DNA from 4 places in the Spiroplasma sp. SV19 genome. Region 3 is predicted to be linked to each of the others. Evidence: riboswitches for the same ligand, from Rfam matches in the RefSeq annotation. Region 3 holds a riboswitch; each other region holds the start of a gene.
The links. A riboswitch is a leader RNA that binds a small molecule or an ion and turns the genes downstream of it on or off. The one in region 3 is predicted to bind cobalamin.
Positions count from the first base shown of each region.

Region 1: it holds a riboswitch for cobalamin, as region 3 does, so the genes downstream of both, E7Y35_RS04510 (hypothetical protein) here and deoD (purine-nucleoside phosphorylase) in region 3, are expected to answer to the same signal.
Region 2: it holds a riboswitch for cobalamin, as region 3 does, so the genes downstream of both, E7Y35_RS05235 (hypothetical protein) here and deoD (purine-nucleoside phosphorylase) in region 3, are expected to answer to the same signal.
Region 4: it holds a riboswitch for cobalamin, as region 3 does, so the genes downstream of both, E7Y35_RS06585 (hypothetical protein) here and deoD (purine-nucleoside phosphorylase) in region 3, are expected to answer to the same signal.

Region 1 is NZ_CP045455.1:927,056-929,265, reverse strand. Features, by position in the region: gene E7Y35_RS04520 (L-ribulose-5-phosphate 4-epimerase) at 1-260, shown strand, start outside; gene rpmE (50S ribosomal protein L31) at 440-745, shown strand; cobalamin riboswitch at 815-981, shown strand; gene E7Y35_RS04510 (hypothetical protein) at 1,063-1,530, shown strand; gene E7Y35_RS04505 (hypothetical protein) at 1,581-2,210, shown strand, end outside.
Region 2 is NZ_CP045455.1:1,082,298-1,084,507, forward strand. Features, by position in the region: gene E7Y35_RS05225 (5-formyltetrahydrofolate cyclo-ligase) at 1-92, shown strand, start outside; gene E7Y35_RS05230 (hypothetical protein) at 110-904, shown strand; cobalamin riboswitch at 907-1,092, shown strand; gene E7Y35_RS05235 (hypothetical protein) at 1,248-2,210, shown strand, end outside.
Region 3 is NZ_CP045455.1:376,094-378,303, reverse strand. Features, by position in the region: gene E7Y35_RS01785 (hypothetical protein) at 1-263, opposite strand, end outside; gene E7Y35_RS01780 (hypothetical protein) at 372-587, opposite strand; cobalamin riboswitch at 707-878, shown strand; gene deoD (purine-nucleoside phosphorylase) at 1,280-1,990, shown strand; gene E7Y35_RS01770 (deoxynucleoside kinase) at 2,010-2,210, shown strand, end outside.
Region 4 is NZ_CP045455.1:1,352,121-1,354,330, reverse strand. Features, by position in the region: gene E7Y35_RS06590 (Cof-type HAD-IIB family hydrolase) at 1-775, opposite strand, end outside; cobalamin riboswitch at 960-1,149, shown strand; gene E7Y35_RS06585 (hypothetical protein) at 1,289-1,780, shown strand; gene E7Y35_RS06580 (hypothetical protein) at 1,797-2,210, shown strand, end outside.

The sequences.
Region 1 (2,210 bases), 550 kb from region 3:
TTAAAATTGTTGAAACTTTTAACGATCATCAACTAACTCTCGACATGATGCCCGCGATTCTTTGCAATAACCACGGGCCATTTACATTTGGTGCTTCACCATTAGCAGCAGTTAAAAATGCAAAGATTTTAGAAATCGTTAGTCAGATGGCTTTTCAAACATATTTATTAAACCAAGACACTAATAAAGTAGCACAGAGTTTATTAGATAAACATTATTATCGTAAACATGGTAAAGATGCATACTATGGTCAAAAATAATAATTAACCGCATAAGAAATTTGAATTAGATGTTTAATGAAAAAGTAACCTCTTTTAAAACTGCTATTAATTAATTTGTAAAGATTCTTAAATAATTTTTGTTTTTATTGATAATATGTGTTATCATTATTTACGTGCAAATAATATGCATCCATATTATTAAAAGAGAGGTGAATTATATGGCAAGAGAAGGAATCCATCCAAAATATTTTGATACTAAAATCATGTGTACAACTTGTGGAACAGAGCGCATGAGTGGTTCTACTAAGGGGGAAGAATTGAAAGTTGATACTTGTTCTTCATGCCATCCCTTCTATACTGGTAACCAACAATTTGCTAATGCCGCAGGACGTGTTGAGCGCTTTAAATCTAAATTTAATAAAAAAGAAGAATTAGTAAAGCAAACAGAAGCAGCATCAAAAACACAAAAAGAACTTAATAAAAAAACAGCAAAACCAAAATCTGATAATCAAAAAGCAGAGTAAGGAAGAAAACTTTTATCTTAACAAGATAAAAGTGTTTTTTTTTTTTTTTTGTTTATAATAAAAGTAGACTACTTTAAAAGTTTATAAAGGATTAAAGGGAATTAAGTGAAAGTCTTAAGCTGTCCTAGCAACTGTAAAACTGACGAATGTTAATAAACCACTGAATAATAATTTGGGAAGGGTTAACTAGTAGGATGAAGTTAAGCCAGTAGACCGGCCTTATAAATTTAATAAGAGTCCTACTAGGTAAATAGGATTAATTTATTTTACACATAAAATAAAAATATAAGCATAAAAAACAAGAGGAGAACAAAAGCATGGTTAAAAATATATTAACTGCATTAACAAGTTTAACGATTAGTGCAACAACTATAGCAAATATAACATTACAACAAGTAACTCCATCAATTACGGAAAAAACTTCACAAAATGGTACGGATGGATATCACGTTAATAGTGTTAAAATCACAATAAAAGATGAAAGTGGGAAAGTTGTCGATAGAATTACTTTTTATAATTCGTTAGTAAGTTTAGGTGATATGTTAGCATCTGATTCAGATTTTTTTGGACTTAATGAAACAGCATTTGGACGTCTGTTAATTAGAGTTGACTATCGTACAACAGATTTTAATAAGAATTATTGAGCAATTTACTCAAGTACACATCCATTTTGTAAATTTAGTACTAATCCAACGAATTATTGTTCGGTTGGAATTGATGGTTTAGTTTTTCGCGATGTTTGAGAACAAGACCAATTATTTGATTTTATTTTAACTAATATTTAATTAAATCATAATCCTATTTATCCTTTTCAAGAAAGGAGTTTTCTATAATTATGAAAAAAATATTAACTAATTTACTAATTTTATCATTGGCTCTAACAACGACAACAAGTTTAGTTAGTTGTCAAAATTTAAATCAAAATAATAAAAGTGAGGAAAATTTACCGACACTACCGAGTAATTTTACAATTTTGCAAGGTGATATTTATCAATCATTTGGTATTCGTAAGCAAGAGGGAAGTCAAAAGTATTTTTTTAAGCCCACAAGCGATCAATTAAGTACTCTTTTTTTAAATTTACCACAACGCAAAATTGCTCCATTAGGATTTGCAGAAGATGTGTCAGCAATTAATGATTTTCGCGTTTATTTAGATTACCCGTTTGCGGCAACCTTTACCATTCTTAGTGATCAAGAATTGACTCTTGATGAAAATAAAATGGTTAATGTTACTTTAGCTGTGAAATGTTTAAAAGTAGCTGAGAAATGGTTCGAAGCTGGGGTTTGAAAAATGCGTTTTACTGACATGAATGTTGAACAAAAAGTAACTTTTAAAATTCCAATTATTCCAAATGAAAGTGATGAGTTAAATGAATATGTTCTGAAAAAATACAAGGGTTATATTGAACAAAATAATATTGAAATTGATAAGAGTAAATTAGATTTTAATGATTTAAGTAATGCA
Region 2 (2,210 bases), 710 kb from region 3:
TAATTGGGTTAGCTTTTATTGAACAATTAGTACCAGAACCATTACCAATTGAAAAACATGATGTTAGAATTGAAACAATTATTAGTGCTTAATTAGACAAGGAGTAACCATGAATTTGCCATTATTACGGATTGTTAGTAAATATTGATTTAAATCATTACATACTTATTTAATAACATTAGTTTTGCCCGTGCTACTATACTTTATTAGTGTTCGTGTTACTAATATGTTTAATAGTAATGCTAGTTATTTAGCATTACCAGGGTCAATTTTGCTGGTTGGTGTTTTAAATGGAATTCTTGATTTATCAATTGCTTTTTATGAATTCCGAAAAACAAGTTTTGCTCGGCAACTACATTTATTAAAAGCATCAATGTATCAATTAGTTTTTGTTTTAATTTTAATTAATGTGATTACTAGTTTAGTCGGATCATTATGATTATTTTTAATTGCTTTTCTAAGTTATGGCGAAGCAATTCATGTTGAATGAATTAACTGGTTTAGTTTTTTTTGAGCAATTATTTTAGGATCTTTAGTTGCTTCTTTAATTGGAATTTTAGTTGCTCTTTGTTCGAACGATTTAAAAGTTATTTTAGTAACTGCAATTACTGTTTTTTTAGTTTTTGCTTTTTTAGCAGGATTGTTTTTTCCCCTTGGGGTTGTTCGTAGTGATAAAATTTTAAATATTATTGGTTATTTATTAGTACCAAGTTATTCATCGTCAATTATGGGAAGTGCGTTCTTTTGATCAGTTCCGGAATGAATTTTAGATTCTAATCTATATCCAAATTTAACATATTTTGCTGAATTACATAATATTTGATTACCAAGTTTAATTAGTCTTACTTCTGGTCTTGCTTTTTTTAGTTTAATTTTTGTAATTAATTATTATCAAGATAAATAAAATATGATATGATATTTTTAGACAATTTAATATATAGTTATTTAGAGTTAGGGAATGAAGTGCAAATCTTGAGCTGTCCCAGCAACTGTGATATGGACGAACACCATAAGCCACTGAAAATATTTTTTGGGAAGGCGGTTAGTAGGATGAAGTTAAGCCAGTAGACCTTTCTAAATTTAATTAGTCTTATTATATAACTCCTGGGTGTGAGTCATGTAATTATTTTGCAAACAAATAATTTAATGATTGTTATATAAAAAGCATTTTGGGAATGCTTTTTTGTTTACTGTAACTAGAATTAAATTGTCAATTGCTAATCTGCTAGAAAGAGTTCAAAAAGAATATGAAAAAAATACTAATGGTGCTATTGAGTAGTGCATTTATTTTGTCTCCAACTGCCACAATTATTGCTTGTAAAAATATTGATGAGTTTATTTCATATCAAGATCCAGATTGGATTTATCAGATGAAAACTGCTGCATCAGAGCAATTTACCGTTGGTTATGATAATTATTATTTACCATCGGCAAGAAGTAGCATTCAAAAAGACAATTGGTTAGATCTTAACCAAGAAAGTCATGTTTATGTCTATTTTAAGAATATTACCAATATTGATGAAGTGATGAAAAAGTTATCATTTGGTGATACTGCTAATATGCGACTTGTAACTCAGATTTATGAGCCAATAATATTTACTAAAACCAATAATGGTATGTATATTTCTGATCCCTTTTTAACACAAAATACGGCTGTTGGAGAATATACAATGATGGCACAAGATAAGTGACAAGACATTAAAAATAGCAAAAATATGAAGCAATTAAATGATCGCTTTCAAAAAGAGTTTGAACAATATGGAACAATTGCTGATTCGCATCCAGTTCAAGGAGTAAATGGAACAAAATTTGTATGATGAGACTCAAATCGATGAGAGAGCTTATTGCAAACAGATATTCAAAAGGCAATTTATGGTGTTTGAAGTAGCACTGAAAACAAAATTCAAGTGGGAATGAACATTCCATTAAGCCTTGTAAGTAAAGGTTCAATCAAAGTGTCCAAGACAGATGTCCAAAATGTATTTCGGATTGATTTAAATTATCAAGAAGATTGAATAAATAATAGCTTTAACAAAATAAAATACCTACTACCCCACTGAGGTTTTTATTTTAAAATTAAAGGTGAAAATAATGCCCAATATGTTTCACCACAACTAATTCCTGCAATTAATAATGCCTTTCGTGCGTCTAACATTTTGACATATTTAAAATCAAAAAAAGTAAATTCTTTTAATACTGAAGGTTATAAA
Region 3 (2,210 bases):
TCCGTCATATTTTTAGTTAATACTTTAACATCATGTTGGATATGCCCTAATTCATGCATTTCATAACGTTTATAAAATCTCTTTTTCCGTTTATTTTTAAAATATTGATTAAATGTTTTATCTCATTTCATTAATGTTTTAATATTATGTCTAATCGGCTTATTTTGATATGTAAAATAATTTGCCAATGTTAAATTATAAAACTCATAAATTCCTGTGCCATAATTTTCACGATAATTTTTAATCATTTGTGCTACTTTCATTTTATAAGATTTATCATAAACATAATAAATAGTTTTTGGTTGTGTTGAATGTTTTTTAAATCACTCAAAACTATAAGAATTTTTTAAAAACTCTTTAATTTTGTTTGATTAATTGTAAAATGTTTGTTTCTCTCTATAAAATAATTTAATTAACTGATTTAATGAATGGGTTTTAAGATAATATTTATGACATAAATTAAAATAATTCGATGAATTATTATAAATATAATTTGTTTCCTTAGTTGCTGCAACTTGCCCATATCATTTTTTAAAACCACGATGTAATTTATATAACTCGTTTTCTGTAATAATACTTGCTATCATTTTAAACCTTCTAATTTAATTTTAAAGATTTAGGTGGTCTTAAATGTGTATGGTTTTCACAAAAAAGTTTAATTTTAACTTGCATTTTAAAAATAAACTTTATATTATTACTTTAACAACTTTAAAAAGCAATTTTGGATGTTACGGGAATTAGGTGCAAGTCCTAGGCTGTCCCAGCAACTGTAAAGTGGATGAAAGCTAACATTATGCCATTGAGAAGATACTTCTTGAGAAGGAATAGCGAGTAAAGTGAAACTGAGCCAGTAGACCGATCTAAAAAACATTGATATTTTATCAGTGCTGCCTTTATAGTTATTATCCCTGGGGTTGGATAATTAATTTATTTATTAGTTAAAAACTATTAAATAATAATTTGAAAGACGTCAAAAAGCGTTTTTTAGTTGTTAATTTAAAGTGATAATCCTATTAAGGCATTATTTAAAATATAATAATTAGAAAATTTTTAAGTTTAATAAAATTAATTTTAAAATTCTTTATAATTTTAATTTTTTTATTAACTTAATTTATGAAATAAAAATAAAACTGTTAATTAAACATTTCTTATATGAATATCTTAAAATATTCCTTTTCGTTTTGTTTAAATTTATTGTTGAAACCAAAATTTTAAATAATAACTTAATTAATAGGACTGTTAATCCAATCAAAGGATAAATAAAGGAAGGAAATACAAAATGACACCACATATTAATGCAAAAGAAACAGACATTGCAAAAGTTGTTTTAATGCCTGGTGATCCATTACGAGCAAAAGCAATTGCTGAAAAATATTTAACAGATTATAAGTTAGTTAATGAAGTTCGAAATATGTTCATATATACCGGAAAATATCAAAATGTTAAAATTACAATTGCTGGAAGTGGGATGGGTTGCCCCAGTATTGGGATTTATTCATATGAATTATTTAAATTTTATGATGTTGATTATATTATCCGTATTGGTTCTGCGGGTAGTTATAAAACAGAGTTAAAATTATACGATATTTTTAATGTTCGTGAAGCATTTGGAGAAAGTAATTATGCCAAGATTGCTGCAAATATTGATTCAAATCTAATTCCTGCAAGTGAGACCTTATTTAATACAATTGAAGAAGTGGCGGTAGCGCAAGGAATTAAAACACATACTGGGATTGCTCATGCTGCTGATGTTTTTTATCGTTATGATAGTTCATTAGCATTTACCAAAGAACATAATTTAGATGTTGTAGAAATGGAATCATATGCTTTGTTTGCTAATGCAGTTGTTACTAAAAAACAGGCAGCAACATTGCTAACTATTTCTGATAATCTTGTGACAAAACAAACAGCTTCGGCAATGGAACGTCAAAATAATTTTATGGCAATGGTGCAATTGGCTTTAGCAACGGCAACGCAACTAATTAAATAACATAAGGAAGGAATAGAAAATGAAAATTGCTGTTTTTGGGACTGTTGGTGCTGGTAAGACAAAAGTTAGTGAAGCATTATGTCAACAGTTAAATTATAATTTATTTAAAGAACCCGTAGAAGAGAACCCATATTTTAATGATTTTTATCAGGATATGAAAGGTTTTGCCTTTAAGATGCAAATTTATATGTTGACAACGAGAATTGAACAATTTTTTGCA
Region 4 (2,210 bases), 480 kb from region 3:
AATTAGCAATTCCTTTAACATCATCCGGAGCATTCCCCATTGCCACACCAATGCCAGCTCACTGTAACATTGCAACATCATTATGTTCATTACCAAACGCCATCACATTCTTAGCTTTTAACTGGTATTTTTGACAAATTTGTGCAATACCACTCGCTTTATTAATATGACGACTAGTAACCTCTAACGCCGAACGATCACCACGGATTTCTTGTGAAATTTCAATTTTATCTTTTCACTTTGCAACAAGACGATTAATATCAGAAGTATAACTACTAATATAAATTTTATTAACATTAACATTAAAATTATTTGTATATAAACATGCCGTTACTTCGTCTTGAACTTCTGTAAAAGATGATAAATAGTGTTTTGTCATTTTATCTTCAAACCCTTTACAATGTAACAACATTTTATTAAACGAAGAATGATCAGCGTCAAACATAATTAATGTGTCTAAGTCAAATGCTAAGACATCAGTATAAAGCTCTCGTAATAATTGCGGATCAAAATAATCACAAAATAAAATTTCTTCTGTCGCATTATTTGCCACAACTGAACCATTTAAACTGACAGTAAAATCATTCGCATCAGTTAAGCCTAACTTTGTTACAATATGTTTTGTTTGATATAGTGGTCGCCCGGTCGCAATTACTAACTTAATATCTTTAGTAGCTAAGCCTTTTAAAACTTGTAATGTATACGGTGACATTTCACCAGTTGAATTTAAGGCTGTTCCATCTAAATCAACAGCAATTAACTTAATATCTGTCATAATCATTATTCTCCTATATAAAATAATTTTAATCTATTTTTTATTACTTGTAAAAGATATTGTTAAAGTTACAATAATTATTTGTTAGTTTTAATTCCGCTGTTCCTAGTAGAAAAGAAAAAGAGACCTCAAAACCCTTTCCGCAAGAAAAATTTTAGTTTATAATTAAACCGTAAAGCACCACGCTTTCATTTGAATTAGCGGTAAACATTAAGGAATGTTTTGAAAAGGGAATTGAGTTAATATTCTCAAGCTGTCCCAGCAACTGTAATGATGATGAACATTGTATTTACTCACTGAAAAACTTTTTTTGGGAAGAGACAATTAGTAAAATGATTCTAAGCCAGTAGACCTGCCGTTAACTCTTGGTAAAAATAAATATCCCTGGGATTGTGGTATTTGTGAGTAAATAATTTATTATCGTTAAATAATACTTTGCCTCTCATAAATATAATAATGTTTTCCTCAAGAATGGGTTTTTATTACCACTATTTTTAAAAGGAATTATTAAAAATGAAAAATTTTTCATGAAAAAAATATTTACGTTATCTACCCTTAGCGTTAATTCTTTTAACGGCTATTGTTTTAAACTTGTATTATATTCCAAAATACTATCAAGAACATCGTAAAAACAATTCTCAAAGTACTTATACCGTAACTATTCTTGGTCAAAAAGAAGATTATAGTGTTTACTTTACAAAAGGATTAAATGTTCAACATGCTGCTAATCTAGCTGATGTTTTAGTTAACTATCCAAATGATTTTGGTTTATCTTCTAGCACAATTGGTACTTTTGTCAAACGAGTTGGGACGGTTGAATTAGACCCTAAAGTAAAATACTTTAACATTCAAAGTGGTGATAACAATCAGCCCGATGCAGAACACATTAATAAGGATTGTCATGGTTCAAACAATTCTTGTAATGTTGGAATTGATTTACTTTGATTAACCCCAAACACGGATAATGTCTTTCGCTTTGTTATTAATAATGTAACCAACCCTTAGAAATGAGTGAATAAATGTGAAAAAAATTAAGAAAGAAGATATTTGACCCTCAACTCTAAAAGTAACCTTAAAAATGACCGTCATTGCCCTTTTCAGTGGTTTAGCTCTCGCTTTGAAAATTGCCTTTGCTTTTTTACCAAACATTGAATTTGTTACTTTCATTTTAATGTTTAGTATTATTTTCTTTACCCTTGAAGTTGGGTTTGGGATTATCAATGTTTATTGTGCATTAAATATGGTTTACTTTGGCGTTGCTGATTGAAGTATTATGTACTTTATTATTTTTAACTTATACGGCATTATTATGTTTCTTTGTAAACAATTTGTTTATTGATGATGATGAATGATGATAATTATTTGTGGCTTAATGGGCTATCTATTTGGATCATTGTATGCAATCCAAACAGCAGTCTTATATAGCCCCAGTGTG